2 regions of the Peribacillus sp. NPDC097225 genome follow, and region 1 is predicted to be linked to the other one. Evidence: riboswitches for the same ligand, from Rfam matches in the RefSeq annotation. Region 1 holds a riboswitch; the other holds the start of a gene.

Region 1 (16,077 bases):
AACCAATCCATACAACCTTGATCTGGAGGAAAATGAATGTTTGGCAAGCGATTGAAACATGCACATCGGTATCAGGAAATCACGAATGCCTTTTTAAAAAACGGCATGGGTTATTTCATCTATCGATTGGGATTATCTGATGGAAAATCCACATCGAAAGTCGCACCCGAAGAAAACCTGAACCTGCGGTCGATCGGGGAACGGCTACATAAGATATTACAAAGTTTAGGCCCGACTTTCATCAAGCTTGGTCAGATTGCCAGTACCAGACGTGACATTGTACCGGAAGAAATTGTCCGCGAGCTAGAGAAGCTCCAAGATCAGGTCACACCTTTCCCTTTTGAAAAAGCACGCCAGATTATTGAAGCTGAATTGGGGGATTCCTTGGAAAGCCTTTTTCTTGAATTTCAAGAAACCCCTCTTGCGACCGCTTCAATCGGTCAGGTCCACGTTGCTCGGCTTCACTCACAGGAAGTGGTCGCCATCAAGGTCCAACGACCCGACATTTTGCCAAACGTGGAAACGGATTTGGAGATCCTCGATGATTTGACCAGGCTTATGGAAGCCCGGATACCTTGGGCAAGGCGATATCAAATCAGAAAAATGATTGATGAGTTCGCTAAGTCCCTGCGAGCTGAACTCGATTATAATTCAGAAGGGCGGAACGGAGAAAGGATAGCCAAGCAATTCATCGACAATCAAGGTATCAAGATACCGAAGATCCACTGGGATTATTCAACCAAAAAGGTCCTGACGATGGACTTCATCAAAGGCATCAAGATCAATCATTACAAACAGCTTGATGAAGAAGGATATGATCGCAGGATAATCGCGGATAGATTAGCCAATTCCATTCTTCAGCAGATTTTGATTGATGGTTTTTATCACGGTGACCCTCATCCAGGGAATATCGTCATCTTACCTGGGAATGTAGTGTCTCTGATGGATTTCGGTATGGTCGGCCGTCTTGAGGAAGAGATGAAGTATCAGTTTGCTTCCCTTGTCATAAATCTAAAGCGAGGAAGCACCACTGGATTGATCAATACCCTTTCCAATATGGGACTTCTCACGGACGAAACGGATATGTCTTCGTTACGATATGATATTGATGAATTGCGGAATAAATATTATGACATCCCCTTGAGCCAGATAAGCTTGGGTGGTGCAGTCAATGATCTGTTTTCCGTGGCCAATGAACACAAGGTCATGATTCCACCCGAGTTCACGATGCTTGGTAAGGCTTTGCTCACCATGGAAGCCATCGTCGAAGAATTGGACCCGAACTTCAGTATCATGAAAGCCGCAGAACCTTTTGGTGAAAGGCTATTGAAAGAGCGTTTCCATCCTAAGAACCTGGCAAAGAAAACATGGAATCAATTTATTGAATCCGCAGAAGCAATTTCCGAGCTTCCTAAGGATATAAGGGACGTTTCAGATATCATCAAAAAAGGAAAGTTACGGTTGGACATCAACATCCCCGAACTCCAGGTTTTCTTACATAAACTTGATCAAATCTCGAATCGGCTGTCCTTCAGTATAATCCTGTTGGCCTTTAGCATCATCATGGTCGGTCTAATCGTCGGCTCTGCCATTGCCGGCCAAGCAAACATCCTTTGGAATATACCAGCCATCGAAATCGGGTTTGTCGTCGCAACCCTCATGTTCTTATTGATGATCTATACCATCTTTAGATCGGGGAGGATGTAGTTTCATCATGAAAAAAGAGAAAATCCCTTCTTGGCATTTTCTCTTTTTTTCATGGACATTCACAAATTCGCCTGCCCAATCACTGGTTATGTGTGCGTCGGTCATAAGAAACGGCATAGGCGCTATGACGGAAATTCAAGATGGGATCTTCCGAACACTCAATCCCATCCGTCACATTCGTTGGATCGAACCGGATTGCCTCATTCTGCGAGTCCAATTTACCTGTGATGGATAACTTCCCAACCGTAATGATTTGACTATCTTCCGGCCACACGACGGTAGGATCATCAGTCGGGGCATTTTCCTTACCGATTTGTATGTTTAAATTAAAGCTGGCTGGTCCTCGTTTCAGCCTTTCCTCCATGTCTCCAGTCAAGAAATCTGGTGGAAGCTTGGCCAATTCATCCTTTTCCAGCATACTTAACCCGGCATCCGGCTCCCACTGATATTTGATGGCCTGGCGCTTCCCATTTTCATTCACGAAATAATAGGCGTGTATGGAAAAGTATCGTGCCATTGTATAACTGGCAGGGGAACGCATTTCTTTAATCATCTGTAGACCCGCTTTGCTTTCAGGGTATTTCATCGCAATCGTTGCGAGTTCTTTCAAATTCGGGAAACCATCTTTGGCCGATTTGACAAACTCAAGAATCTCAACAAACGCTTCTGGTTTTTTCGCGAAGAACAAAGGAATCGTCACGGCAATAAGATCTGTTTCCTCCCCATCAGGCAAATGGAACTTGACAGCCATCCCTTTTACGGGAGAATGGGCATCCGTATGATTGGGGTTCGGGGAACTATTGGAGAATCGGATGGTGGCCTTAACTGCCTGATTCTGAAGATGTGGTGCGTCAGTTAACAATGCGGCTTGACCATTTGGGGTAAACACGCCCTCATAGTAATTCCCCCTCGCATGAGCTCGACGATTACCCGGAAACGTACCCACGACTTTTTCAATGGCATCCACCGCCTGATTAGCTAATTCGGGTTTTGCCTTTTCATTTTCCACGTTCATCACCCTTCTTTCCGCTAAAGTTTCTTTTACCAGTACCCTCAATCTCGATTGTCTATTCCATATAAAACGCAGGATAGCACATCGTCCTTCTCTTTATTTCCATATGCAGATATTTTTAACGTGAAAACGACAAAAACGCCTGAAAGAATCCAAGCGCTGCCGTTTTTCCATTAGGGTTTTATAAAAGGGCTTCAATATCCTGTTCCATATCAAATGGGGCTTCTACCGATTCAAAACGCTTCACGACATTTCCTTCGCGGTCGATAAGGAACTTCGTGAAGTTCCACTTAATTGAATCATCTATCAAAAACTCTGGATGCTCCGCTTGCAATTTTGCATGCAGCATTCTTCCGCCTGGCTTGTCGACAAGACCGGTAAATGGCGCATTCATTGTTAAATAGTGAAATAATGGATGTGCCTGACTTCCCCTGACATCCACTTTACTGAATAGTGGGAAATTCACGCCGTAATTCAACTGACAAAATGTTTCCACTTCTTGGTTTTGGCCTGGTTCCTGTTCTCCAAACTGGTTACAAGGAAAACCAAGAATGTTCAATCCTTTATCTTTATATCGGTCATAAAGCTTTTGTAAATCCTCGTATTGCGGGGTAAACCCACATTTACTTGCCGTATTGACGACGATAAGGACCTCACCTTTATACTTCTCTAAAGAAACTTCCTGTCCATTGATTCGCTCTGCAGAAAATTCATAAATCCCCACTCTTCATTCCCCCTTATATTTCTATCTAGAATTATACGATAGGAATAGAAGGAACAAAAGAAATAAGCTTAAATACCTATGACTAATTGCTTACAAAAACCTTCATTCAACATATACGGCAGTTCCATAGGCAATGATTTCACAAGCGTTCTGCATGATAGCGGATGTTTCAAGGCGCATCGCAACGATGGCATTCGCTCCTTTTTCCTTCGCCTCATCCACCATTCTGCCAATGGCCTTTTGCCTAGCTTCCTTCATCATTTCCGTATACTCAGAAATTTCCCCACCGACAATGGTCCGCAAACCCGCCATAATATCTTTCCCGATATGCTTTGATTGGACCGAGTTCCCTTTAACGAGTCCCTTCAGTTCCTTTATTTCTTTACCCGGCACTTCATTAGTAGTCACGATAATCATTGAGCTCATCCTCTTCCCGTTTTCTTATTTTTTTTACGATTAAATAAAAAATTAGCGGAACCGGTGCTTGAATCAAACCAAGAATGCCCCATAACCAATGATTGAAACCATTCTTCTTTGCATCGGTGAATAAATATATGCTTTGGGCCAACAAGATAAGCCCACACATAATCAATACATACATCTGCATTCTATCCATGACTGCTTTCCACCTTCCTTTTTACATAAAACGTATATATGCCGATGAAAATCACGCTCAACACTTGTAATGTGAGAAATACTTCAGGTTGATGAAATAAAGATAGAAACAAGAAGCAGAGAATGAGAGCAGCCGTCACTAGAAACATAAGCACTTCTTTCCGCCATTCCCTTCTGGCTTTTTGACGCTTTCGTTTAATGGTTTGCTCAAAAAAAGATACTTGGGGGACATCGATGGAAATCGTATCGTCAAATTCCTCCAAGCTTTTCTTGATTTGACTAACCGTCTCTTGATCACTCTTGTCTGAGTGGTTTTGATAAACCGGATGGTTCTTTTTCATCGTTACTGACCAACTCCTTTCTAATCTTCTTTAATCCAATATGGACACGTGACTTCACGGTACCTTCTGGTATCTTGATGATTTTCGCAATCTCTTCGTAAGAAAATCCGTAATAATGCTTCAAGATGATTGGAATTCGCAGATCATCCTCTACATTCCCCAATGCTTCCATTACATCATCCCATGCTTGATTGTTGGCCTGCGTCTCCCATTTGAGCTTTCTGACCGATTGCTCTTGCCTTAACCAGGACTCTTCCCGCTTCTCCTTCCGCTTCTGATCCAAGTAAACCCGAGTCGCAATGGAAATCAGCCATGTGGAAAACTTGGAAGTCCCTTTGTACCTTGAAAGATTCTCGATGGCCTTAGAAAAGGTTTCCTGAGCTACATCTTCTGAAGTTTGTAAATCATAAGTCAATTTAAGCAAGTATTTTAGCAGAAAAGGATACGTGTTTTGAAATAGTGAGGCTAACGCCTGATCATCCCCCTTTTTCGCCGCTTTAATCAGCTCCAGTTCTTCCATCTATCATCACCTGCTCCCTGATCCTTAGCTTGTTACTTATATGACGGTTAAGGAAATGAATTCGTTCACTGACTTGTAAAAAAATTTTTCATTCAGAAAGTCTCTCTACTTCAGAAAGAATTACATGCGTCACCGTCGATGCAAAAGGAATGGCGAGATTAATGAATTCTTCCACTCTTTGAAGGCTTTCACAGCGAATTTTGAGCATGAAACAAGCCTTTCCCGCGATTCGATAGCAAAATTCCACATTTTCTTGACCCAAGATAAACTTTCTGAATCGGTCATATTCCCCATTTTTCACCGTCGCTTCAATCATGCATTCTATCGGAAAGCCCATTTTTTTATAATCAATCTCGGCTCCATAACCCTTGATGATACCAAAAGACTCCATTTGCCGGACACGTTCTGTAACGGCGGGTGCTGACATCTCCACTTTCTTTGCCAATTCTCTCATGGAAACCCTGCTATCATTCTTCAGTACGGCTAAAATGCTGCGGTCTTTATCGTCTAATTTCATATGAATACTATTCTCCTTATTTTCCATTCATCTAGTATTTTTTTGTTCCTATCACTTTTCATATGCGATTAATTTTTCATTTCTTCTAGATTATGATTATCTCAAAGGGGAGATATCGATGCCAAGAATTAAAAGTTCACAATTTGGAACAAGTCCATTTCAGCAATTGTTTCATAACGAAGGAATTGCGCATAATTGGAATGACCTCTCAGAAACCATTTCTGCTGATGGAGTGCTTACAAAGCAATTGAAGGAAAATGTCAGAAGAATTCTAGCCTATGGAAATGGCTGTGCGTACTGTCAGGCCAAAGGCATTCCAATGGAACCGGCCGATATAAAAGAAAGCTACGCAATCGCCTTTGCAGAGGTATTTTTAGTGCAACGCGAGAAAACAGAAGAACGTTTTTTTGTAGTATTAAAGGAAGTATTCAGCGACGAAGAAATATCAGAATTAATAGCCTTCATTTGTTTTTCCACTGCACAACAATACTTCGGGGCCATGATGGGACTAAAATAACGTTTGCATTCAGTTACAATTTCTAGGACTTGCAGTGGATTCGTACATGTGATGAATATAGTGTAAGAAGGTAAACACCGCTTCTCTATACAAATATTAAAGCAGAGTGAATTCACTCTGCTTTTATACTCATTCTCGTTATATCAATCAATCTTCTAAATGATCAAAAACCTGATTCAATACATCATCCTGTGACGTTTCGTTAGTCCATATCATTTCATTTTTGATACCTAGATAATCATTCGGCTTCCACCAAGCACGTAAAGACTCTTCTCCAAACTCCATCTTTTTTGAACGAGAGTTGTGACGTTTGACGGTTTCTTCAAAGGATAAATCAAAATAACAAATTAAAACCTTTTCGTTATAGAACCGTATTAAGTGATGTAGCATATCACCATAAAGATCTTTATGTAAGATTCCTTCCAAAATGACATATTCACATTTTCCTTTTCCGTATTCCGTAATTTGTCGGATCAAATCAATTGAAAGGTTGCCTTCTCTATCACGAACATTCAACATGTCCCGGCGAACTGTATCCTGAGAAACCAATAGGGTACCTATTCCTAACTGATTTTGAAGGCTCTTTGCTATCGTTGTTTTTCCACTGCCAGAGTTCCCTCGTATGATGATTAGCTTCGATTTCATGGTCTCCCCCCATAACCTTGCGCTCTTTATATAAACCCTGATTGTTAGCAAGACATTTTCTCAGATTGAGGCTGAACCTGTACCGTTTAGAAAATAGAAAAGGTAAATGGAACAAGAATTCCCTTGTTCCATTCCTTACTTGCTTAATTACTTCGCTTGATCCTTCATCATCACAGTAGCCTCTGGCGCCTTTTCATGGATGAACTTCGGTATAATGGCCATATATAGGAAGCCTACGAAGATCAGACACCCTCCCACTACCCAATATAACGTTTCTACTGCTATGTAGGTGGGGAATCCAACGGCTATCAAGAATAACGTGATTGATTGCGATAACATCACCAAGGGGTTGATCCATCCTTGGACCCTCCCCATCATTTCGGGAGCAACGAGGCTTGGCAGCCACCCGCCAAGGGACACATTAAGTATGGGAAGCGATAGAGCCACGATGGCTAATCCAATCATATATTGCAGGGTTGTTTCGACAAGGCCACTGGCCACCGTGCCCACTCCCGATATCAGCAAGCCTACGACCATCATATGATGAAGCTTCATTTTTTTGGCCAGTACCGAAGCTAAGATGCTTCCCAGCAATACTCCAGTCCCGAAAATGACACCAAAGATGACTGCATACTTTTCATAATCAACAGGTTCAAGTTTGTACTTCAAGATAAAAACCTGCATCACGGAAAATCCACCATTCACAATCCCAAATACTAGAAAACCGCTGATTAACGTGAACAATAGCTTATACTGCCATATATATTGCCAGCCAATTTTAAAATCTGCCCAAACGCCTGTTACACTCAGTTCCTTCAAATTGTAAACTCCATTCGGCTGTCTGACTTCTTTTGAAATCCGACAGGAACGGATCAAGAAACCACTGATTATAAATCCGATCACATCGAAGATAATGGCTCCCTCAATGCCGACTGACCAATAGATAAAAATGCCGATTCCGTTTCCGAAAAGCATGAACAGACTCGATACCATCTGATTTAAACCAGCCGCCATCGTATAATCCTCTTTAGGCAAAATGCCTTGAATCAACGCTGACTCCGCTGGCACAAAGAAATTCCTGACGGCACTTCTCAGAAAAATGACGGCAAACGATACCATGAGAAGATCTAGCTCTAACGAAAGCAAGAATAAAACAGACAACCCTGCGCAAATCCAATCACAATACAAAGCAATCTTTTGCCTGTCCAATCTATCAGCAAAAACCCCCACCAGTAAGAAAACAGCAAGGGTAGGCAAAGAATACATTAATTCCGTAACCGTCGCATAAATCGGCTGATTGGTGAAGCGGTCCAGTAAATAAAACATAAATGCAGTCATGCCGATGGTCCCGCCCATTTGTGATGTTACGTTCGCTAAAAATAATTTCGTATAATTTCGATTGTTAAAAAGTTTTATGATCTCTTTCTATCCCCCTTCATCCGACTTTCTGGTTAATTTTACCCAAAAATTCCAATTCAAGAAAGAGAAATCAATGAATTATTTTTCAAATGTGCCCTTCACCATCGCTTTGCCCTCACTGACCATAATCTGACCCATTGCGATGACGGTATCTATTTCAAAGGTCTCTTTTTTCAAAATCAGTATATCTGCGTCCCTTTCCGTTTCCACCCGTCCTTTATTAGTTAGCTTCAAAATATTCGCGGGATTTTCCGTGACCACACGGATGGAATCCTCTATCGAAACTCCATCATCGATAATCGCATCGACAACCGATTCATACAGCGACATGCAGGTCCCCATACTCAGTCCGGATATATTTCCGTTGCCATCAAATTCCGGAAGGCTAGCCTGTCCATCTGATGTAAGCGTGATGTTGCGGATATCAACACCTTCGTCGAGGGCTCTCCTTATTGCCGTGCTTGCTTTTACTTCCCCTTCATCCAGGAATTTTTGAATGGTACTTGTCGTGAAATCGATGTACCCGCCTTTTTTGGCAAATTGTATCCCGGCCTCAAACAAATGCGGGTTCCGGTTCATATGTGTAGGGTAGAACTGTGTAATCGGTATTTCCGTCGTCCTGACGACTTCCTCGATTACCTGTACATGATCCAGGCTATCCCCGACATGTATATTAACGATACCGGCTTTCCCGGACAAAAGTCCTCCATTCCTGGCCTGCGACGCAAGTTTTGCAAGCTCTGCCACGGTTGGCTGTGAAGAACGGTGATCGGCAATGGCAATTTCACCAACTCCAATGATTTTATCCACTAAGATTAAATCATCTTCAATCTTGTCCATTAGGGTCTTCACCGGGACTTGGTACGAACCTGTTTGAACGAAGCAACTAATCCCTTCTTCTTCTAGGGCCCTCGCTTTAGCGAGCAAGTCCGGCATCGTCCTTGTCGTTCCATCCGTGCCAATGACCCCGACTAATGTCGTGATACCGGCTAGCGTCGCGTCGGTCAACTGAATTTCGGGCGTTCTTGTTTTGAATCCCCCTTCACCGCCGCCACCGATGATATGAACATGTGCATCGATAAAACCTGGTACAATGATTCGACCGTTCGCGTCAATCACTTGCATTTCAACGAAATTGGCAGGGACGTCGATTTTATCCTCGATGAAGCCAATTTGTTTTCCGACCAACAAAACGTCTTTCTTACCTATGTATTCCGGCGTATAAACCTCACCATTCTTTATCAGTGTCAGCATAGGGCCAAACTCCCTCCAAGTTTAAATATTCTAATAGGTTTCAAAACGATATACGCGGGTAAATATACACCATAACCCAATTACATGAATTCAAAAGAACTTAACTTAGTTTTTCTATCTTATAAGTATTACGGCACAAACATTTAATTATATAAAAATTAAAGGAGTAAACAACCATGAACAAAGTAATTTCTGCTGATATTAAAACAAATACACGATTATCCATGCGTCAAATCATGAACTTATACCAAGTGACAAAAGAATTCAAAGGAAACATCTACTTTATCTGCAATCATAAAATGGTCGATGCCACAAAACTTTCAACATTTGTATCATTCGTTCTCATTCTACAAGAGTGTGTGGATATGAAAGTGATCCTAGAAGGACAAAATGTACATGCAATGCTGGAAAAGGTTCAGGCCATTTGTAAAGAAAATGATGAAAAAATAGGATTTCACTCCAACCAAACCGTTGGGATTTAATATACGAAAAAAAATTACATATAAATGAGGTGTATAGATATGAGAACCATTTTAATGATTATCGGGGCTATCGTCGTAATCGGTTTAGTTGTAAATTTCATCTTTTAATGAGGGAAAAAAAGCTGTCAATAATGACAGCTTTTTTTCATTTACTGGGAATATGGATATATCCCCAATCATCACCAAGGAAAATCCCATGTTTTCCACTTACCAAGCCCCTCCTTGATTTCATTCCCCTTATCAATCCAATATTGCTTCCTTTCCTCTTCTTCTTCCTTTTCCTGCTGTTCTGCTATCAATGGTCCGATGTCTTCTGCATGAAATGATTCAGCCGTTTCGTTCTGTAAGGCCTGAGCCATGATTTTTTGAAAGATGAGTGTACTTCCCTGGCTGCTGTTAGTGGTTAAATAATGTTCTTTATCCGTTTTATCGTAGCCAGCCCATACAGCTCCTACTAAAGAAGGGGTGTATCCCACGAACCATTGATCCTTCACACCTGATATGCCTTCGATCGGGACCTGTGTGGATCCTGTCTTTCCTGCGATTTCATAGCCAGAGACCGCGGCATTTTTAGCCGTTCCATAGTTAACTGTCCCAAGAAGCATCGCATTCATCTTATCGACGACATCCTTCGAAGCCACCTTTGTCTTCTTTTCCTTCCAGGTTGCTATTTCTTTCCCATCCGTGTCTTCTATTTTTATAATGGCATGCGCTTCGTTTCGCTTTCCTTCATTTGCAAACGCCGCATAAGCTCCTGCCATTTGGAGTGGGGACACCCCTTTATCCATCCCGCCTAAGGCTATCGATAGATTTCGGTCATTTTTTTTGTCATAAGGAATCCCAAACCGTTTGAGCGCATCCAGCCCCTTGTCGATTCCAATTTCATTCAGGAGCCAAACGGTTGGCACATTCAAGGAATTCATCACGGCTTCATACATTGGGACCTCCCCTTTATAAGTGCCGCTCAAATTCGATGGTTCATAATTCCCGAACTCCATCTTCTCGTCTTTTAAAGAGTCGGTCATTTCATATCCTTCTTCAATTGCCGGTGTATAAACAGCGAGCGGTTTAATCGACGAACCAGGAGATCTTTTCAGTTGCGTCGCCCGATTATATCCCATGAATTGATGCTCGCCCCTCCCCCCAACAAGTGCCTTAATGCCGCCTGTTTTAGGATGAAGAAGGACCGTCCCACTTTGCACCAATATGTCATTGCTTGTCCCAGAAGGGAAATTGGCATCCTGACTATAGACTGATTCGGCAGCCTGCTGCATCGGTTGATCTAATGTGGTATATATTTTATAGCCCCTAGTGAGTAATTGCTGGAGCTCCAATCCATACATGGTGGAGGCTTCAGATAGGACATGGTCTATATAATAAGGATACTTCCCTTTTAAAGGATCTGTATCTTCACCTAACTGTAGTGATACTTCATCCTTTTTGGCAGAAGCCGCTTCCTCTTCGGTCAAATATCCGTGTTCGGTCATTCTAGACAGTACCAAATCCCGTCGTTTAACCGCCCCTTCTGGATTTTTGTACGGATCAAGCTTGGAAGGCAAGTTAATGACCCCAGCAAGCAAAGCCCCTTCGGCGACGGTTAACTCAGAAACATCTTTTGAAAAATATATGTTCGCTGCCTTTTTGAGTCCCCATGCTCCATGTCCAAAATAAACTTGATTCACATACATTTCCAAAATTTCATCCTTTGTATACGTACGTTCCAATTCTTGAGCGATGAAAAACTCTTCTATCTTTCTTTTCAAGGTCCGATCTGATTCAAGCATGGTGATTTTTACAAGTTGTTGGGTAAGTGTGCTCCCGCCTTCAACAACGCTTTTCGCCTTGACATTTTTCACCATCGCACGCATGATCGCTTGATAATCTATGCCATGATGTTCATAAAAACGGTGATCCTCAATGGATACGACCGCTTGAATGAGATGTTCCGGGATCTCCTCTATCGCGACGCCTTCCGATTTATTAGCCGTGACGGTACTGGCTAAGTTCCCATCCTCGTCATAAATCTTGGTCGGTTGCTGAAGTTGATCCTGGAGATTGCTTATATCCACAGTTTGTTTAAAATATATGAACAAACCGGCTCCCACTACGACAATGATTGATATAATTATAAGACCTATTTTCAATAACGCTCTCATTTGTACCCCCATTTTCCCAGATGCGACATGCTCCATTAAAAATATTTTGCCCTTTTTATGAAAGAAAACTCTTGCAATGGCTAAAAGGGAAAACAAATTCCACAACATTTTTCCCCTTATCCTTTTCCATACAAAGTGCCTACAATATTTCTCCCTTTCATGCCTAGTCTTTTCTTTTTCCATACCCTTTACCCACATTTATAAATCAATATACACCTGAAAAAGGCATGAAACCAATAAAAACGGGTATATAACCTATAATGACAAATTATGGGGAGAGATGATCTTAGATGAAACAATTAAAACGTATCGTCGCCGCTTATGATGGAAATGAAGAGAGCAACCGCGCAGTGGAATATGGAGCTTCATTAAAAAAGGCCTTTCCGGAAGCTGAATTGACCATTGTTCAAGTTCTGAATCCAAAAGGTGAAAGCCGCATCATCGAGAGTGCATCCGCTCCTGGGTTCGTACCGGCAGCAGGATTTTATGTCGACCCTTCACAAACGCATCCCGTAACAGAAGTAGAACAACAAAGTCAAATGCACATGAACGATACTCCCACCGTTCATGAAAACAATGTGAGGATGGCTGAAAGCAATATGATGAGATTGCTCAGTGAATGTCAGGTTAATGGAAATATCGAGATTTTAGAGGGAAATGCCACCGATAGCATATGTGACTATGCAAAGCGGACGAACGCCGATTTAATCATCGTCGGCAACAGTGCAAAAAGCGGCCTGGAAAAGTTTTTCCTCGGAAGCACCAGCAGTTCCATAGCCAAGCAGGCACCATGCTCGGTATTTATTGCAAAATAATGGAGAAAAGGGCCGGCTCATAATTGAGCCGGCCCTTTTTATAAGTCTGTCCTTAGATGGCTTTCTTTAACAAGACATTCGAAGCAGCCGAATAAAGCACCATTACCACGATTGCTGATAAAATAAAACTAAACAGCATATATGTCCCATTGTAAATCAAGGAATAGAGGACGACTGGTTGCCCGTTTGGCGCATATTCCCCAAAGAAAACGATACCTGCTGTAAAATGGCAAAGAAACCTCAGGAAGCTCCCCACAAACATGCCACAAACCGCATATATATCCCCTCTTAACCGTTTTCCCCCTTTACGGTTATTCACAAATTTATTCATGAACAACCCGGATAATCCCACGGCGGTAAAAGCAAGAAAATATTCGATAAATCCTTGAAGCGGCGTTGCCAGAAATGCCAAACCAGTGGCAATCTGCAAAAGCCCCAATAGTAAACCGGTGGCCATTCCTCCCTTGATTCCCCAACGATAGGCCATTAAGAATATCGGTACCATGGCAATGGAAATCGATCCCCCCTGTGGCCATATCCTTGCAAAAACAAAACCGGAGACTATATCCAGCAGTAATGCCAATGCAGAAAAAATCGCGACCTCTGTCATGAATAATGTTTTATGTTTCATCATCTCTCACCCTTCTCCACGTGCAAAAGTGCCCATGAGTCCCGTGTCGCTTTTTTGGCATGCAAAAAAGCAACACCAGGGCGGTAATGGATGCCCAGTATTGCTATCCAAAACCACATCCCTACGCTAGTACTAACTAACAGGTTCATAGGGTCTGAACTCAACCGTTCACTCTCAGCCATCTTGGCTCCCCTTGTGGAAGTATTTAATTTTTGTTCCTCGGTTAGAATATACTACTAGTTTCTCTAATTGACAAGTAAATAACACGATTATATCCACGAGCGTTTTTCCCTATTACTGGTTATATTTTTTCATCCAGCCAACTTCTTTACATGGCCTCAATACACATGCCATACGCCAAGTTAGATGGATAAAGACGACAATTTTTCTATAGACTCACTAGGGTTCAATTTGATATCTTTATAAAGGTTATTTTGCACGAGGGGGAAAAGACATGGATAAACATTCAATTTCTGCTGAAAAGGGCGCCTATATCAGTATAGCCGCATACATATTCTTGTCGGCCCTCAAATTAACGTTTGGTTACTTTGGAGACTCGAAAGGACTTTGGGCAGATGGTTTAAACAACACGACCGATATCATTGCCTCTGTCGCTGTATTAATAGGCTTAAAAATATCAAAGCGACCACCTGATAATAATCATTCATACGGTCATCTGAGAGCTGAAACCGTAGCGTCTCTGGTTGCCGCCTTCATTATGATCACCGTCGGATTACAGGTCATATACAGCGCCATCGAATCATTCTTTTCGCAGGATGCGACAGTTGTACCGAATATGTTCACAGCTTATGTCGCTTTATTCTCCGCCATCTTCATGTACGGGGTTTATCGTTACAACTTGGCTTTAAGCAAAAAAATAAACAGCGCCTCCATCCGTGCTGTCGCACAGGACAACCGTTCTGATGCTCTTGTCAGTATCGGTGCTTTCGTAGGTATTATCGGTACCACAATCGGCATAGACTGGTTGGATGCGGTTGCGGCTTTAGTGGTAGGTCTGATGATCTGTAAAACGGCTTGGGATATTTTCCACGACGCTTCACTTTCCTTGACCGACGGTTTCGATGAACAGCATCTCCAACAAATAGGTCAAACCATCCTGTTGACGGATGGGGTGAAAGACATGAGTGAAATTAAAGCTCGGATGCATGGGAATGAAATTCTGGTTGAAACAACCGTGCATGTCAATCCGCTCTTGACCGTCATCCAAAGTCATGACATTACAGTGAAGGTTGAAGAAAACTTATTAAAGGAACATGACATCAAACATGTCATTGTCCATATCGAACCCTATACATTTCAAAAAAAAGGTACCCGTCAATAATGAACGGTGCCTTTTTTATATGTGTAAACCCCCTATTAATACAATGTTTACCTAATATAAACAAAGCCTTTCCCCTTTTACCGATCATTTACCGCATGAATGAGTATTTAAAGAACGCTTTCAATCTGTTATTATTAAAACCATATATTACATTTTGGAATTATATTCTAATTCATTCATAATTAAGTAAGATAAATTCATTTTCCTACACATGGAGGGCAAAATGGTATTGAATCGAGAAATGACTCTTCACTTCCTATCTTCTCATAAAACTACTATCCTTACCGAATGGAAAGAGCGATTAAAGCATTTGTCAGATGGCTATATAGAATATTTTGAAGAAGAAATAGAAAAAATTCTAAATTCACTGATGAAACAACTGAAAAATACAGATACTAACATAGATGATATGCTGAAGGATTTAGGGGAAAAGATTTCAGCCGGCCGGGTTAAACAGCATTTGAATATGGATATGTTCTTTTCCATAACCTCTACCGGAAGATCGATCATCATTGATCAATTTCTCTCTTACGAAGCCATCAAAGGAGAACTATCTGCGGTTATCCACCAAATAAATGCGTACTTCGATAAACTCATTTATTTCGCTTTATCCAGTTATACCGATTTAAAGACGAAGCAGGTTGCGGAGCAATATCAGCTGATCAATCCAAATCATAAAGACCGTTTGACCCTTTTAGGCCAGATGACATCAAGTTTTGTCCATGAGTTCCGGAATCCCCTTACGTCCATCATGGGTTTCATTCAATTATTACAAGCCGAACAGCCAGAGATTAAGTATCTGGACATCATTTCAAAGGAATTGGATCAGCTTAATTATCGGATTACACAATTTCTTAACCTTTCAAAGAGGGAAACGGATACTACACAAATTGAAATATTTCCAATCGCCCCCCTGGTAGATGAAGTGATTGAATTCCTATACCCTAGCATCTTGGAAGTAAATGCTTCCGTCTCCTGTAATATTGAGGGCGAAGCCCAGTTGGCCGGCTCCAAGGAGGAATTCAGGCAAGTGTTACTCAATATCATATTGAATGCCCTGGATGTAGTTACGGAAACGCCAAATCCATCCATAGACATTTCCGGTTCGGTAGCATCAGGTTTCCTAACCTTGAATATTTCTAATAACGGTCCAAAGATACCTTCCGAGGTGCTTCCTAGCATCTTTGAACCCTTCATCACAACGAAAAAAAGGGGCACAGGGTTGGGACTATTCGTTTGCAAGGAAATCATCCTCAAGCATCAAGGGACCTTGACTTGTCATTCAACGGACTTCTTAACTACATTCTCCATACGCGTAAAAACAAAATCATAAGTAAAAGTCACCAAATCACGGGGAAGTAGTGTGTAATTTTTGACTGA
Region 2 (16,077 bases), 260 kb from region 1:
CTTTTTTTGTGATACTTGCATTGCTGTCGAGAATGACTGTCTTTTTTCCTGCCTTGGCCGTGAAGATGGCGGCACTTCCGCCAGCGGGTCCGGCACCGATAATGGCAATTTCATACATAGGAATATTCCTCCTTTTTCTCTAGTTTGATTCTATCAAACGTACATAGGAAAAGGCTATTGAAATGATTTGAGAATAATCACAATAGTAAAATATATTAAAAGGGTGCAAAAAGCATGGAAGAGAGGGTCCCGGAAGACCCTCTCTTTTAAAAATTATTTGTCTAGGTTAATCCAGACGCTTTTAACTTCTGTATAATTTTCAAGTGCATAGGAACCCATTTCCCGTCCGATTCCGGATTGCTTATAACCACCGAATGGGGAGGCTGCATCAAATGCATTATAGCAGTTTACCCAGACAGTACCGGCACGTAACTTTCCTGCTACATAATGGGCGTTAGCTAGATCGCTTGTCCATAAACCGGCAGCCAACCCATATTCACTTGCATTTGCCCGGTTGATTACATCGTCTATATTCTCATACGGCATGGCAGCAATGACTGGACCAAATATTTCTTCTGTGGCAATGGTCATTTCCTCTTCTACACCGGCAAAGATCGTTGGTGAAACAAAGTAGCCTTCATCGCTAGGATTGTTTCCTCCTACCAATATTTCTGCACCCTCTTTTTTTCCTTTTTCAATGTAACCAAGAACTCGATTCTGCTGTTCCTGGGAAACGAGTGGTCCAATTTGTGTATTCGGATCCAATCCGGCTCCTTGTTTGATCTTTTTAGCGTGACTAGTCATATCAGCCACGACATTATCATAGTGTTTCTTTTGTATATAAACCCGGGAGCCGGCACAGCATACCTGACCCTGGTTAAACATGACACCATTTAAAGCTCCAGGAATGGCTTTGGAGAAGTCGGCATCTGGAAGAATGATGTTAGGCGATTTCCCTCCGAGTTCCAGTGTCACGCGCTTCAATGAATAAGAAGCAGAACGCATGATCATTTTCCCTACTTCAGTAGAACCGGTGAAGGCAATCTTATCGACTTCAGGATGGTCGACAAGGGCTTGACCAGCCGTTTCACCGAATCCAGGGACGATATTGACGACACCGTCAGGGAAACCGGCTTCCGCGATTAGCTCTGCTAAATAAAGGGCGGATAATGGCGTTTGTTCGGCAGGTTTCAAAATGACCGTGCAGCCAGTCGCAAGAGCGGCTCCAAGTTTCCACATCGCCATAAGAAGCGGGAAGTTCCAAGGGATGATTTGACCAACGACGCCTACAGCCTCATGTTTTGTATAGTTGAAGTAATTTCCATTTACCGGAATGGTTTGACCGACGATTTTAGTTGACCAGCCAGCAAAATATCTCATATGCTCAATGGCTAGAGGGATATCCGCATTTGTTGTTTCACTGATGGGCTTTCCATTGTCCAGTGTTTCTAATTGCGCTAATTCTGTTTTATTTTCTTCCATTAAATCTGCTAGTTTATACATCAACCTGCTACGGTTAGCGGCGCTCATCTTGGACCAAGGGCCTTCATCGAATGCTTTTCTTGCGGCCTTAACGGCTAAATTGATATCTTCTTTATCCGCTTCATATACATCTGCGAGTTTCTTGCCTGTTGCGGGGTTGGGAGTGGTAAAGGTCTTCTTCGAGGCACTTTCTACGAATTTTCCATTGATATAGAGCTTTTTAGGACCTTTTAAAAACTTGTCCAGCTTTCCACTTACTTCTAACGTTAGATTGGTCATTGTTTCCCTCCTGAATATAATGATTATATTGGGCAAAACATGATGACTTAATTGATAACGCTTTCATATGCCAATATTTATCATAAAATAAATAGATGAAATATTCAATCATTACTATTCGACATTTTATTCTTAAATGGAAAAAGGCTTGAAATCAACGTTTTTTCTATTTGAGTAAAGAAAAGTGTCAAGACAGTTGTAAATACTATAGCGAAAAGGAAAATTAATAGGTAATATTAAATAGGAGAATATATTGGTAAGCGATCAGATTTTAGGAGGTTTATATGGAAAACAATGCGAAAGTGATATCGCAGCGTAAACTGCTGGGTGTCGCTGGTTTTGGATGGATGTTTGATGCACTTGATGTCGGGATGCTTTCTTTTATCATCGTTGCATTGAAACAGGATTGGAATTTAACGAGCCAACAGGTCGGTTGGATCGGAAGTATCAATTCTATCGGGATGGCAGTAGGGGCGATTCTCTTTGGAGCAATGGCAGACCGGGTTGGCAGAAAGAATGTCTTTATCATAACCTTATTATTATTTTCGATTGCGAGCGGTCTGTCTGCAGCCGTCAGTACGCTTAGTTTATTCCTGATTTTGCGTTTCTTGATAGGGATGGGGCTCGGGGGAGAGCTACCCGTTGCTTCAACACTCGTTTCTGAAAGCGTCGAGGCAAGTAAAAGGGGACGTGTTGTGGTACTCCTTGAAAGTTTCTGGGCGGTCGGCTGGTTGTTGGCGGCGCTCATCTCTTATTTCATCATTCCTGTATACGGATGGCGTGTGGCTTTGTTATTAAGTGCGGTTCCGGCATTATATGCTCTATATCTACGTTTGAAATTACCCGATTCTCCTAAATATACGGAGCTTGCAAAGAAACAGAGACCGTCTGTGCTGAACAACATGAAAATGGTCTGGCAAAAAGGGCACGCACGTCAGACACTTGTTTTATGGATTCTTTGGTTTTGTGTGGTCTTTTCCTATTACGGCATGTTTTTATGGTTACCAAGTGTCATGGTCATGAAGGGCTTCAGCATGATTCAGAGTTTTGAATATGTATTGATCATGACGTTAGCCCAATTGCCTGGTTATTTCTCTGCTGCGTGGTTGATAGAGAAGATGGGGCGTAAGTTCGTATTGATTACATATTTAATAGGAACGGCAGGTAGTGCATTTTTCTTTGGCTCCGCTGAAGGCTTATCACTCTTGATCGTATCCGGCATGTTCCTATCGTTTTTCAACTTAGGTGCATGGGGGGCGCTTTATGCGTATACACCTGAACAGTATCCAACCGTCATTCGTGGAACCGGGACGGGGTTAGCAGCTGGAGTCGGACGCGTCGGGGGCATTTTGGGGCCATTGCTTGTCGGGTATCTAGTTGCTGGAGATACACCGATATCGACCATCTTCACGATTTTTACAATCGCAATTTTAATTGGTGCTGTTGCTGTGGCATTTGGAAAAGAAACGAAGAATACCATTCTTTCATAAAGGAAGGAGGATGACTCGAAATGAGCATCCTCCTTCTATTAATTAGTGAATCTTTTTATAGTGTATGAAAGGAGTGTAGCCACGTCCATTGGATTTTTTGCCTGTGTAATGGCAGAGACGACCGCAGCACCGGCAATTCCACTTTTAGAAAGCCTGTTGATATTATCCGCTGTAATCCCACCGATCGCAACGGCAGGAATCGAGGTACTGTGACAAATTCTCTCCAGTTCCCCTTTTTTCAAAGCAGTTGCGTCTTGTTTCGTTTTTGTCGGGAATACAGAGCCAACACCAATATAGTCAGCGCCATTGTTTTCAGCTTCAAGGGCCTCCTCCAAGGTAGAGACGGATACTCCAATGATCATATTGTCAGGAACAAGGGTCTTGATGATGGGAAGAGGAAGGTCATCCTGCCCAACATGAATTCCATCCGCTCCTACAGCAAGCGCAATATCCACGCGGTCATTAATGATTAACGGAATCGAAAGTTCATCAAGGACCCCTTTTAATAGAGAAGCTTTTTGATAAAAAGTAAGGGAAGATGCCTGCTTTTCTCTAAGTTGGACGGCCGTAACTCCGCCTGAAACCGCTTCGGTGATGATAGTGGTCATGTCCTCGACGGCTAATGATTCTTCCGTGACTAAATAAAGGCTCAAATCAAATGGCACTTTCTTCATGCATTTTCACCTCGTATTTCCATATGGAATCATTCATTCCTGAGATGGCATCGATAATCCGTGTCCGGTATGTCCCTGTGCCATCATTTTTTTCAAGGGTTCTGGCAGCAAGCTCACCAGAGATGCTCATGGTTGAAATTCCTGCGATAGCAGCTGAATAGTAATCCTCCGTAATTCCGCAGAAGACCCCAATCAAGGCCGTCGACATACAGCCGGTGCCGGTCACCTTTGTTAAAAGAGGGTTTCCATTATCGATGATGGACGTACGTGAAGAGTCACTAACGGCATCCTTGGCTCCACTCACGACGACAACACTCTTCAGTTTTCTAGCAGCACGTAGGGATAGTTCTGCATTACTCATGGAAAGCGGTCCTGAATCGACCCCTCGCGTTACGATATCGCCTCCCATTAGCCGATGGACTTCACTTGCATTGCCGCGAATAATCTGGACAGTCATTGAATCGAGCAGTTCCATCGCTTTCTCTGTTCGGTAAGGGGTGGAGCCGACGCCCACAGGATCTAAAATTACGGGTATATGGCAATCGTTCGCTGTTTTCCCGGCAATCGCCATCGCCTCAAAGGAAACATCATCCAGTGTACCTAAGTTAATCACCAGTGCTTGTGTCAGTTTGACCATGTCCGCCACTTCTTTTGGATTGGAAGTCATAACGGGAGAACCACCAATTGCCAGGGTAGCATTGGCACAATCATTTGCAGTAACAAAGTTGGTGATTTGGTGGACGAGTGGTTGTTTCTTTCTCACTCTGCCAAATAAGTCTGCAACGGATGTATTCATGTGAAATCACTCCGTTCCTTTTTATAAAATTGATGGAAATGGTGAACGGGTCCGTGTCCCTTACCGAGTTCTAAGCTATTTCGTATCGCTTCTGAAATATAGATTTTCGATTGTTCAATGGACGTCGCTAAAGGAAGTCCATTAGCAAGATTAGATGCAATGGCAGAGGAAAGGGTACAGCCTGTTCCATGCGTATTTTTTGTATGAATGCGTTCACCCTTGATCCAAGAGAATTCCTTGCCATCATAAAAGAGGTCATTAGGATTTCCTGCTGCATGTCCCCCTTTTAGTAAAACAGCCTTCGGGCCCAGTTCGAGAATAGCGGTACATGCCTTATAAAAGTCCTGCTTCGTCCGGATTGGGAACCCGGTAAGGACCTCTGCTTCAGGTATATTGGGCGTGACAAGTGTAGCAAGTGGAAGTAAATCGATTTTTAACGACGAAACGGCCCTCTCATCTAACAGATGGTGTCCACTTTTGGAAATCATGACAGGATCAAGGACGACGATAGCCGGTTTAAATAATTTTAGCGAATGGGTGACGGTTTCGACCGTCTCCTTTGATCCAAGCATCCCTATTTTTACTGCGTCGACACGAATGTCTTCAAAAACTGCCGCAATTTGGTCGGTGATCACAGCGAGATCGATGGGCTGTACAGATCGAACTTCCAAGGTATTCTGCGCCGTAACGGCTGTGATAACAGACATGCCATAAACCCGATGGGCCGAAAATGTTTTTAAATCAGCTTGGATGCCGGCTCCGCCCCCAGAGTCAGATCCGGCGATTGTTAGTGCCGTTTTCATAAAAAAACCCCTTCATATAATGATTTTTCAAAAGCACTTTTAATGAAATAAAGCCTAAGAGTGCGCCCGTTAAAGAACTAAGAAGAAAAGCTGGCAGAAAACCAAAAAGTGCCGCTTTTTTTCCCAATAATAAAAGCGCGATCGGATAACAGGCGATGGATCCGAGAATGCCTGTCCCCACTATTTCTCCCAAGCAGGCGTGTCCCATCCTTTTTGTTTTTTGGTAGAGGAAGGCCGCCAGCAGGGCACCAATCATGCTGCCCGGAAATGCAAAAATGGAACCTGTACCTGTCATGTTCCTGATAAGGGATACTAAAAAGGCCTGGGTCACAGCAAAAAGCGGCCCCAACATAACGGCTGTCATGACGTTGGTTACATGTTGAATAGGAAACACCTTCGCAAAACCAACAGGGATGTAAACGAATGAGCTAGTCAGGGTAGTGATGGCCGTGAACAAGCTAGTCAACGTCATTTTCCGTAACAAGTTACCAGTATCTAGCATTCAAAGAGGCCAATCCTGTTCGTTGTGAACCATGTCCCAAAATAAATATTCATATCGGGAGGTCATTAAAAAGTGTTTCTCTAATCTTTTCAATTCCCCCTCAGGCATATCTTCCGTCAGTTCGTCTAACAGCTTGGCCAACCATTTGTGCGCATCTGCGAATTCGGGGGATGCATACGATTGAATCCAAGCGATATAACGATTTGTTTCTAGTGCTGTACCATTTTGTTCTTTTAATATCGAGCCAATTTCATAGTAATCCCAGGCACAAGGAAGTAAGCAGGCAATAAGGTCGGCTAAAGTTCCATGATGGGCAGCATTGAGCATATAACCTGTATAGGCAAGGGTAATCGGAGTGGGTTCGGTATTTTCCAATTCCTCAGAACTAATTCCGAACTCCTTGCAGTAGCTCCTATGCAAATCCATTTCTACCTGTAGAGTCTCATTTAAAATACTCGCAAATTTGGTCATGATCTCAAGGTTAGTGGCCTTGATGGTCCCTAAGGCAAAAAGCTTGGCATAATCCATAAGATAGATATAGTCCTGCTTTAAGTAATAGGCGAATTTCTTTTCTGATAGTGTCCCGTCTCCAATTGCTTGAACGAAAGGATGAGTATGATTCTTTTTCCAAATTTCTTTTGAACGTTCGTGAAGTCTAGCACTGAAAGTTTTCATTTGGGTTTTCGTCATGATTTTTCCCCCTTATAATTCATTCACATACAAAGGAGGGGAGTGTCCAAAAATGAAGAACAGCCGCTTTCATATAGAAAGCGGCTGTTCTAGGAATGTACGAATCCCTTTTTCAACCTGCTTTCCTCCGCTGGTATGACCAGATCAGGTACAAAGGGTTTGATTCTCAGCCTATTAATGGCTCCCCTAGCAGTTTATTATTCAATTAAACGAAAACCCCGTTCCTGAAAACGGAACGGGGCAGATGGATGAAGTCAAATATACGACGACGATATCATCCACTTTCCTCCGCCGGCATCACCCGGATCAGGTTCAAAGGGTCCGGAACATCATTCCATCTCAGTCTTATAGAAGACTCCCCTAGTGGTATTTCGTATGTGATTATTGTCATCATATCAGATAAAAAGGAAAATGCAACCTTTGAATTCAATAGAATTTTATGAGTATTTTGTGGCGTGAAAGGGGTAGTAGGATAAAATCCCCATTGGCAAATGGAGCATACCTAACCCACGGTCAATTGGAGCGAAATATAGTTATTAGCAAAATAGGGATATGGGCTTACCTTGTGCTAAAAGAGCACACGGAAAAATAATATAAAAATTAAAAATTATTTGAATGTAATTGACTTATCCTTGCAAGTGGGATAAAATCATGTCAAAATCATTTATATTCTGTATTCTTATCCAGAGAGGTGGAGGGACTTGGCCCTATGAAACCTCGGCAACAGACCCATCGGGGAACTGTGCTTCTTCCAACAAGCAATCGCTTGGAAGATAAGAAGAGACGAACGGACCTCTGTCGACCTCTTCTTGGATTAGAAGGGGTTTTTATTTTTGTCAAATAGGGTTTAAGAATCCCGTACAACAGGTATATATATTTTGGCTTTAGCAAAGCCTATAAGATTAGGGGCATTATATGTGGAAAATATGAATAAAAGGAAAGGGGCCATTCATATGGCAGAGTTTTTCGAGAAAAAAGAACAGAGGAGAGCATTGTTGATAGAAGAACTATTATCAAATGGTGTATACAAAACCTCTGATGAAAAGCATCTCTATGATGCTCCATTAAAAGCTCTTGAAGATGAATATAAGATTGTTATAGATAAATCAGGTAATGAGTCACCTCCAGAGTGCATGACTTAGTTAACCTATAGTGAACAATCAAAGAGAAAAAGCATTTGCTGTGTAAAGGCAAATGCTTTTTCCCTTTGAACTGACATAAAAAGTACAAAATAGAAAAATATAATGGGTATTTTGTCACATTTCACTAGTGAAATAACATATTTAAAACATGTAAAATGATTGATTTCGCCTAGTGCTTTGGTTATGATAAAAATGTAAAATAATTGAAAAATAGGAAGTGATTATATTGAAGCCTCCTCATATAACAACAGTTGAAAAAATTGAAGAAAAACGAAAAGAAATGATTATGTTAGCAAAAAATTATGGTTTGACAAGCAGGATGACCATTCAAGCAAGTCAAGAGTTGGATTCTTTATTGAATGCGGTCACACATATAAAATTCCTGGGAGTTTGTCGCGAATAATCAGTACATCCCACTAGACCATTCAAATCCAGGCAATCGCCTTTTGCAATGGAAGTCATGTAGTTACACGTTTACCAAGAATGACCAAATCGCGTTCCACTCCATCGAGTTCTGCTATTTTCGGTAAATGCGCCCATTTTTCAAAACCAAATTTTGAAAAAAGCTTAATACTTGGTGCATTGTGTGCGAAAATAAATCCAAGAAGTGTCTTAATCCCTATCTTCGGACTCACCTCTATAGCCTTTTGGATTGAAAGTTGTCCAATTCCTTTCCCACGGAACTCCTCATCTATATAGATGCTAATTTCAGCGGTAAAATCATATGCGGGCCTACCATAAAAAGATTGAAAACTCATCCACCCAGCTGTTTTTCCATCATGTATGATCATATATAATGGCCGTTTGAGAATATGATGTTCCTCAAACCATTTGAGCCGTGATTCTACTGTAACTGGTTCTGTATCCGCAGTGACCATCCTCGAAGGTACTGTAGAATTGTAAATTTCAATAATTTTAGGCAAATCCTCAAATATTGCTTCCCTGAATTCTATAAACTCCTTCATCATTAAGCTCCAATCCATTTATTATGGCATTCCAATCACCTGAGTACAGGTGCATCATGCAATTTAAGTTTTTTATTAGATTATTCGAATGTTAGGCTTGTCCTCTTTTTGGGTATTTAAAAATAAAATACTTCCTAGTGAATACAAAAGGAGAAGCAAAACAAATGAAGAAAATCGTTGGCTTATTTTTTATTGTACTTGTTATTTGTTTAGTTGCCTATGCGTTTCAGGCAGTAGATGCGAAAAACGATCAAAGAGTCATGGCATTTGGAGATTCTTTGACTTATGGAAAGGGAGATAAAGAAGGGGAAGGATATATTGATGACTTGAAACATAAAACGAATGATTCCGATTCAGAAAAAGTCCAATTCTGGAATTATGGTATTAAAGGTCAGGAAACGGACGGTGTCATTAAACAGCTCGAAGATCTTGAGATTAACACAAAATTGGATAAGGCTGACACATTTATCGTCTATATCGGAATCAATGATTTAATTAACAGTAATGGTGGAAACTTAAAAAAAATCAATGATCAAAAGATAAATGATGAAAAGAAAGAGTATGTACAACATTTAGATAAAATTCTTTCTGAGCTTCTAAAGAAAAATAATAAAGCTGATATCTTGGTGATAGGGTTATATAACCCGAATAAAGACGACTTGAAATTAGAAAACCATATTAGTGATTATAATCATTCGATTCAAAAGATGGTGGACAAGGATAGTAGACTAAAGTATATCCCTACAAACGATTTATTCGAAAACAAAGATAAAAAAGCATACTTCAGTGATGAAATTCATCCAAATGAAGAAGGCTATCAGCTTATAACCAATCGAATCTTAGATAAATATGATTTTAAATAAGAACGATAAAAGGGCATGGAAACTTGATTTCCATGCCCTTTTAGGTTTATTTATCGGGGGCGGATTTCTGGTTGGTTATGTTTCTGATGGTGCCTCCGCCTGTGGAAACTGTAAGTCATGGAGCTGCCGATAGCGACCATTATTTAGTAGCAGTTGTTCGTGCGTTCCATTTTCTTGAATTACCCCTTTTTCAAGAACGACAATTTGATCTGCCTTTTGAACGGTTGATAACCGATGGGCAATGACGATTGAAGTCCGGTTCTCTAATAGGTTGGATAACGCTTCCTGAATCAGATGTTCGGATTCCGTATCGAGCGATGCCGTCGCCTCATCGAGAATGATGATTTGGGGATTCTTCAAAAGGGCCCTGGCGATGGCAATCCGTTGCTTTTGGCCACCAGAAAGTTTGACCCCACGTTCTCCGATTTGTGAGTCATATCCTTTTGGGAACGTCTTGATGAAATCATGAGCATATGCCGCCTTAGCCACTTCGATAATTTCCTCGTCCGTTGCGTCGAGTTTACCATAGGTTATATTATCGCGGATGGTCCCGGTAAACAAAATGATGTCTTGCGAAACAACCCCCATTTGGCTCCGTAAAGATTTGAGGGTGAGATCACGAATATCATGGCCATCCATTTTTATTGTCCCTTGTTGGGGGTCATAGAAACGAATTAAAAGGCTGGTAATCGTTGATTTCCCTGCCCCGGATGAGCCGACAAGAGCGGTTACCTGTCCTGCTTTTATCATCAGGTTAAGATTTCGGAGTACTGGTACCCCCTCGACATAAGCGAAATCAATTCCTTGAAATTCGATTTGTTTCGTGATTTTGGGAACATTAATTGCTGTCTTTTTGTCCTGGATTCCAGGTTGTGTCTCCATTATTTCGGTGATCCGTTCAAAAGCTGCAGCTGATTGTTGCACGATACTGATTACACGGCTGAAATTACGGATTGGACTTTGCAGAAGCCTGAGATAAGCCAGGAATGCCACGATTAATCCAATCGTAAATTCTCCCTGCATCACTTGCCAGGCACCAAATACAATCACGGCGATCAGACCTAAATTATTCATTAAATCTATGAGCGGGCCAAACATGGACCTCAGTCGAACTGATTTGATGTTTGCTACCGTATTCTCATGGTTTCGGTCCGCGAATCGTTTTGATTCAAATTCTTCATTTGTGAAGGATTGGATGAGCCGCATGCCGGAAAGGGAATCCTGCAGCTGATTGCTAACATCGCCGGCCGAACTTTGCACGCTCCTGAAAGAGAGGCGGATGCGCTTACCAAATATACGTGTCAGGTAGAACATGAACGGAAAGGTAATGAGAAGGACCACGGTCAGTTTCCAATTGATGAACAGCATATAGATGGCAATGGCAAAGAAGGTAACCGTGTCTGTAATTACTTGTAGCATGCTTGATGAGATGAGTTGTTGAAGCAGGTTCACATCATTCGTGAGCCGGGACATTAAGTCACCCGTTCTATTTTTATCAAAAAATTTCATATCCAATTTTTGAATATGGTCATACATTTCATTTCGTAAATTCATGATCGCTTTTTGCCCCACTTTAGATACGATATAGCCGTTCACATAATTAAGCAAAGCTAGCAATATGGCCGCAAAGAGGATACCTATGCCTACCCAAATCAATGAGTCATATTCTTTCCCAGGTATGACATCATCAATCGTATATTGCGTAAGTTGTGGAATGGAAAACTCAAGCATGGAAATGAAAATCATTATGCATATGATCATACTTGAAAATTTCCATCTGGATGGGATACGATTGAATATTTGTTTCAACATTGACCGAATGCTTCCTTTTGATGGTGCAGCTGTCAGGGTGTTACGGCCCTTGTGGCTGAAAGGGATATGTCCCCCGCTCATATTTAATCACTCCTATGGTAAATTGAAAGTTGTCTTTAAAAGCAAAAAAACCTTTATGATTATCATAGAGGTTTTAAAAAAATAGACAACTTTTGAGCGGTTTTTCTTTAATAAAGAAGCTTATATTTTACAACTTATCCCTTCGGTGGAATAATTTTAAAAAAGTGAATAAGGAGCTGGTAGAGTGGAAGAAAACACAAAAATCAGGGAAGAACTTCTCCAGGCAGTGAACGGGTTATCGGATGAACAGGTAAATGCACATCCCGAAGATGGACGTTGGAGCATCATTCAGGTATTGGAGCATCTATTTCTAATGGAGAGGGCGGTAACAAAAGGAATTGCCGATACACTGGCAAGTGGCGAGAGCAATCGAGTAGATGATAAACCGATCCAGTATACATTAAATCGTGACGTAAAAGTGGACGCGCCTCCATTTGTCATTCCGTCAGAGAAGCTCCAAACATTAGCTGAAGTAAAAGCTAAGCTCGCCTCTTCACGTAAGGCATTGGAAAAGGTAATCTCCCAAGCGAAGGAGAATGACTTGGAAGAGAAGTCATTCCCACACCCCTTGTTTAAAGATTTAAGTTTGAAGCAGTGGATTCCGTTTGTCGGTTTGCATGAGAAACGGCATTTATTGCAAATTGAAGAGTTGAAGGCCAAACTAAAAAAACTCAGCCAATAGGTTGAGTTTTTTTTATATATGTATTGATTTAGGAAAGACTATATAAGCAGTACTTACCTATTGAAAGATGAGAAAAATGTGGGTAAAAATCATGATTATTGCTTTAACGCGCAAAATTCGTTAAAGTGAACTAGTGAGAAAATGGACATAAAGGAGTGCAGTCACCATGGAAGAAATAAAACATTGCTCGGACTCTTTGGTTATAAAAACGAGTCTAGTTCTACCACCTGATACAAATAATATCGGTACAATGTTTGGTGGGAAATTAATGGCTTACATTGATGACGTCGCGGCCATTTCTGCCATGCGCCATGCTAGAAGTAATGTCGTTACGGCATCGACCGATTCTGTCGATTTCCTGCATCCCATTCATGAAGGAAATGCAGTATGCCTAGAAAGCTTCGTTACGTATACGGGTAGGACATCTATGGAAATTATCGTAAAAGTGGTTGCCGAGGACTTACTTACTGGAGAACGGAATCTATGCGTTATTTCCTTTTTGACCTTTGTTGCCATCGATGAGAACGGAAAACCTGTTCCAGTTCCCCGCTTGGTTCCGGAGACTGAAATGGAGAAGAACTTGAATGAATCTGCCAAACACCGGGCAGACGTTAGGAAAAAAAGAAGAGATGATACACAATTCATCGCAAGCACATTTGGTGTGAAATTGCCTTGGACTGAAAAATCAGAACCAGGGTTATATAAATAAGTACGAAAAAACGGGCATTTGCCCGTTTTTTTTAATCATTGCTTGATAATATACCGAAAAAGCGAAGGATGTTTATAAACAGGTTGATGAAATCAAGGTACAGATTCAATGCCATGAGCGGGACTTCTTCTGCCGTTACCCCATAGTGCTTCATGCGGTTGAAATCATATAGAACATATCCGCTGAAGACAAGAATGCCAATAAAGGAAAAAACAAGCATTGCCGTGGAACTTAACGGTGAGAATATATTAAAGATACTGATGGCGATTAGCGCTAGCAAGGCAGCAAAGAGGATTCCACTTAGAAAAGAAAGATCTCTCTTAGTGGTTGTTGCATATAGAGCTAACCCCCCAAAGACGACGGTTGTCGTCACTCCAGCCAAAATCACGACGTTAGCGCCTGCCAAAGCGAGATAGTGAGCGATGATGGGATAGGTGGTCATTCCCGATATGAAAGTAAATGCATAAAGAAATGTATATCCAATTGCTTTTTTCCTTCTCAAGATAAAGGCTCCAATCAGCATGGCGATTTCCAAAATCGCCAAGGGAAGAAATAAGGCCGGGGGTATAAATATTCCAGCAGCCATTCCTAAAACGGAAATCGCGAGTGATAGAGCAAATGTGCGCATAACAGAGGGCATATACGCATTAACGGTATGTGAATACATTCGGTCAACCTCCATATAATTATTACTACCCATTCTTACGAAAGATAAGGGGAAAGGTTTCACTATATTACCCAAACCCTGCTAGAAAAAGCTACGCACCGTCCATTCATAAGGTGAGTCTTATCAGAATATAAATTTTCTGAAATATCAAAATATTTAGATTGGTTGGTTGAGTGGAACTAATACATAAAAAATTTCAGTTTGAAGATAAGATAATTATTCATTATTTTTAAATACAAAAAAAATCTTCATTCTTTGTGATGAGCAAAAGCTATTAGAATCCTTATCCGAGTAAATAAAAAGAAATAAAGTTAATTTTTAGAAATAAAATTATAGGAAAAAATTATTCCTCAAGTTATAATATATTAAAAAAATGTTATAATTTGATATAAATATATTGAATTAATATTAAAAATTGATTACACTTTTATTTAATTATCAGAAAATTTTTATTTTATCGGTAAAACAGTTTAGGGGGGATCAGGTTGGAAAAGACAATATTACGAATAGAGAACCTCACTACGTCATTTCGTATTAAGAATAAATATCACGCAGCGGTGGACGATGTCTCGTTCACGGTGAATGAAAATGAAATTGTAGCCGTGGTTGGTGAGTCAGGTTGTGGTAAGAGTGCACTAGCCCTCTCTATCATCCAATTACATAATATGCAAAGAACGAAATCTGAAGGTGTCATAAATTATAAGGGTCAGAATCTACTTGACCTTAATGAGTCACAAATGAATAAAGTTCGAGGTAAGGAATTGGGGATGATATTCCAAGAACCTCTGACGGCATTGAATCCCCTAATGACTGTCGGAAAACAGATTGAGGAAAATCTTGATTATCATACGAATCTATCAACCAATGAAAAAAAGAAAAGAACAATTGAACTGCTAACCCAGGTTGGCATCCCTTATCCGGAAAGGACCTACAAGCAGTTCCCTCATGAACTTTCAGGTGGCATGCGCCAAAGGGCCATGATATCGATTGCGATAGCTTGTAATCCTGCTTTGGTCATTGCGGACGAACCAACGACGGCTCTCGATGTGACGATCCAAGCTCAAATCCTGGATTTGTTGAAGGAAATACAGAGCAAGACAAAAATGGGAATCATCTTGATTACTCATGACTTAAGCGTAGTGGCCGAAGTGGCTGACCGGATTGTCGTGATGTATGCCGGACAAGTGGTCGAGACTGGCAGTGTTAAAGATATATTCAAAAAACCACTGCATCCTTATACACGATCTTTGCTAAATTCCATCCCTTCGGCTACCACTGAAAAAAAACGTTTGCACGTTATAGAAGGAATCGTGCCCTCCATAGCGAAAATGGATAGGAATGGGTGCCGATTCCAAGAACGGATTCCTTGGATCCCCAAACAGGCCCATGAGGAGTCACCTATCCTGCACGAAGTTGGCCAAGGTCATTATGTTAGGTGCACGTGTTATAAGGATTTTTATTTTCAATCTGAAGGAGAGGCAACGCCTTATGACATTACTCAAGGTAGATAATTTAAAAGTGCATTTCCCTATAAGGGGCGGTTTTTTTCGTAGAGTAGTAGATCATGTCAGAGCTGTCGATGGTGTGTCATTCGAATTGCAGCAAGGTGAGACCTACGGTTTGGTTGGAGAATCAGGAAGTGGGAAGTCCACGACGGGTAAAGCAGTGGTCAAGCTGAATGAAGTGACATCGGGGAAAATCATGTTCGAAGGCAGGGATTTAGCTTCGTTGAGCAGAAAAGAAATCAAGCCATTCCGAAAAGATATCCAAATGATTTTTCAAGATCCGTATTCTTCTTTAAATCCTAAAAAGCGGGTTCTCGATATCATTGCCGAGCCGTTAAGGAATTTTGAAAAGTTGTCGCCTGGAGAAGAAAAGAAAATTGTTCAGGATTTCTTGGATAAAGTCGGTCTAAGTCCCGAATCCATTTATAAGTATCCACATGAGTTTTCAGGCGGACAGCGTCAGCGTATAGGAATTGCGAGATCTTTGACGTTAAAGCCAAAACTGATCATTGCCGATGAACCTGTGTCTGCGCTGGATGTATCGGTCCAAGCACAGGTATTGAACTTCCTTCAAGATTTACAGGAGGAGTTTAACTTGACCTATTTATTTGTCGGCCATGATCTCGGGGTAATCAGGCATATGTGTGACAGGATGGGCGTGATGTATCGCGGAAGAATCGTAGAAGAGGGCACAAGCCAGGAAATCTATGAAAACCCTCAGCACATCTATACCAAACGTTTGATAGCAGCCATTCCGGACCTAGAACCGGAAGTGCGTGAGCAAAAAATACTACTCAGAAAGAAATTGACAGCGGAGTATGAAACGTCTTATTCCCAATACTTTGATGAAAACGGACGGGCCTACGATTTAAAGCCAATTTCGTCCACTCATAGAGTCGCAATACAATAAGGAGGTGGAAAGTAATGTGGAAATT

Evidence for each region. A riboswitch is a leader RNA that binds a small molecule or an ion and turns the genes downstream of it on or off. The one in region 1 is predicted to bind thiamine pyrophosphate.
Region 2: another riboswitch for thiamine pyrophosphate. It lies ahead of tenA (thiaminase II); the one in region 1 lies ahead of thiT (energy-coupled thiamine transporter ThiT).

Annotation. Positions count from the first base shown of each region.
Region 1 is NZ_JBIWDJ010000003.1:185,309-201,385, reverse strand. Features, by position in the region: gene ACIQXH_RS11085 (phasin family protein) at 1-21, shown strand, start outside; gene ACIQXH_RS11080 (ABC1 kinase family protein) at 37-1,707, shown strand; gene ACIQXH_RS11075 (catalase family peroxidase) at 1,787-2,716, opposite strand; gene ACIQXH_RS11070 (glutathione peroxidase) at 2,901-3,443, opposite strand; gene ACIQXH_RS11065 (YbjQ family protein) at 3,546-3,860, opposite strand; gene ACIQXH_RS11060 (sigma-Y antisigma factor component) at 3,841-4,059, opposite strand; gene ACIQXH_RS11055 (YxlC family protein) at 4,052-4,399, opposite strand; gene sigY (RNA polymerase sigma factor SigY) at 4,353-4,919, opposite strand; gene ACIQXH_RS11045 (Lrp/AsnC family transcriptional regulator) at 5,008-5,436, opposite strand; gene ACIQXH_RS11040 (carboxymuconolactone decarboxylase family protein) at 5,555-5,953, shown strand; gene ACIQXH_RS11035 (kinase) at 6,101-6,598, opposite strand; gene ACIQXH_RS11030 (MFS transporter) at 6,746-8,017, opposite strand; gene iadA (beta-aspartyl-peptidase) at 8,096-9,271, opposite strand; gene ACIQXH_RS11020 (hypothetical protein) at 9,448-9,753, shown strand; gene ACIQXH_RS11015 (transglycosylase domain-containing protein) at 9,933-11,909, opposite strand; gene ACIQXH_RS11010 (universal stress protein) at 12,200-12,724, shown strand; gene thiT (energy-coupled thiamine transporter ThiT) at 12,777-13,358, opposite strand; TPP riboswitch at 13,457-13,559, opposite strand; gene ACIQXH_RS11000 (cation diffusion facilitator family transporter) at 13,810-14,697, shown strand; gene ACIQXH_RS10995 (histidine kinase N-terminal domain-containing protein) at 14,921-16,030, shown strand.
Region 2 is NZ_JBIWDJ010000003.1:444,333-460,409, forward strand. Features, by position in the region: gene ACIQXH_RS12315 (FAD-dependent oxidoreductase) at 1-118, opposite strand, end outside; gene ACIQXH_RS12320 (aldehyde dehydrogenase family protein) at 274-1,761, opposite strand; gene ACIQXH_RS12325 (MFS transporter) at 2,046-3,251, shown strand; gene thiE (thiamine phosphate synthase) at 3,290-3,925, opposite strand; gene thiM (hydroxyethylthiazole kinase) at 3,906-4,721, opposite strand; gene thiD (bifunctional hydroxymethylpyrimidine kinase/phosphomethylpyrimidine kinase) at 4,718-5,524, opposite strand; gene thiW (energy coupling factor transporter S component ThiW) at 5,493-6,026, opposite strand; gene tenA (thiaminase II) at 6,027-6,716, opposite strand; TPP riboswitch at 6,822-6,914, opposite strand; TPP riboswitch at 6,983-7,088, opposite strand; SAM riboswitch class I at 7,393-7,496, shown strand; gene ACIQXH_RS12355 (Fur-regulated basic protein FbpA) at 7,595-7,858, shown strand; gene ACIQXH_RS12360 (aspartyl-phosphate phosphatase Spo0E family protein) at 8,085-8,261, shown strand; gene ACIQXH_RS12365 (GNAT family N-acetyltransferase) at 8,317-8,823, opposite strand; gene ACIQXH_RS12370 (DUF459 domain-containing protein) at 8,988-9,686, shown strand; gene ACIQXH_RS12375 (ABC transporter ATP-binding protein) at 9,762-11,579, opposite strand; gene ACIQXH_RS12380 (DinB family protein) at 11,764-12,261, shown strand; gene ACIQXH_RS12385 (acyl-CoA thioesterase) at 12,428-12,970, shown strand; gene ACIQXH_RS12390 (Bax inhibitor-1/YccA family protein) at 13,002-13,637, opposite strand; gene ACIQXH_RS12395 (ABC transporter ATP-binding protein) at 14,123-15,148, shown strand; gene ACIQXH_RS12400 (ABC transporter ATP-binding protein) at 15,126-16,052, shown strand; gene opp4B (oligopeptide ABC transporter permease) at 16,067-16,077, shown strand, end outside.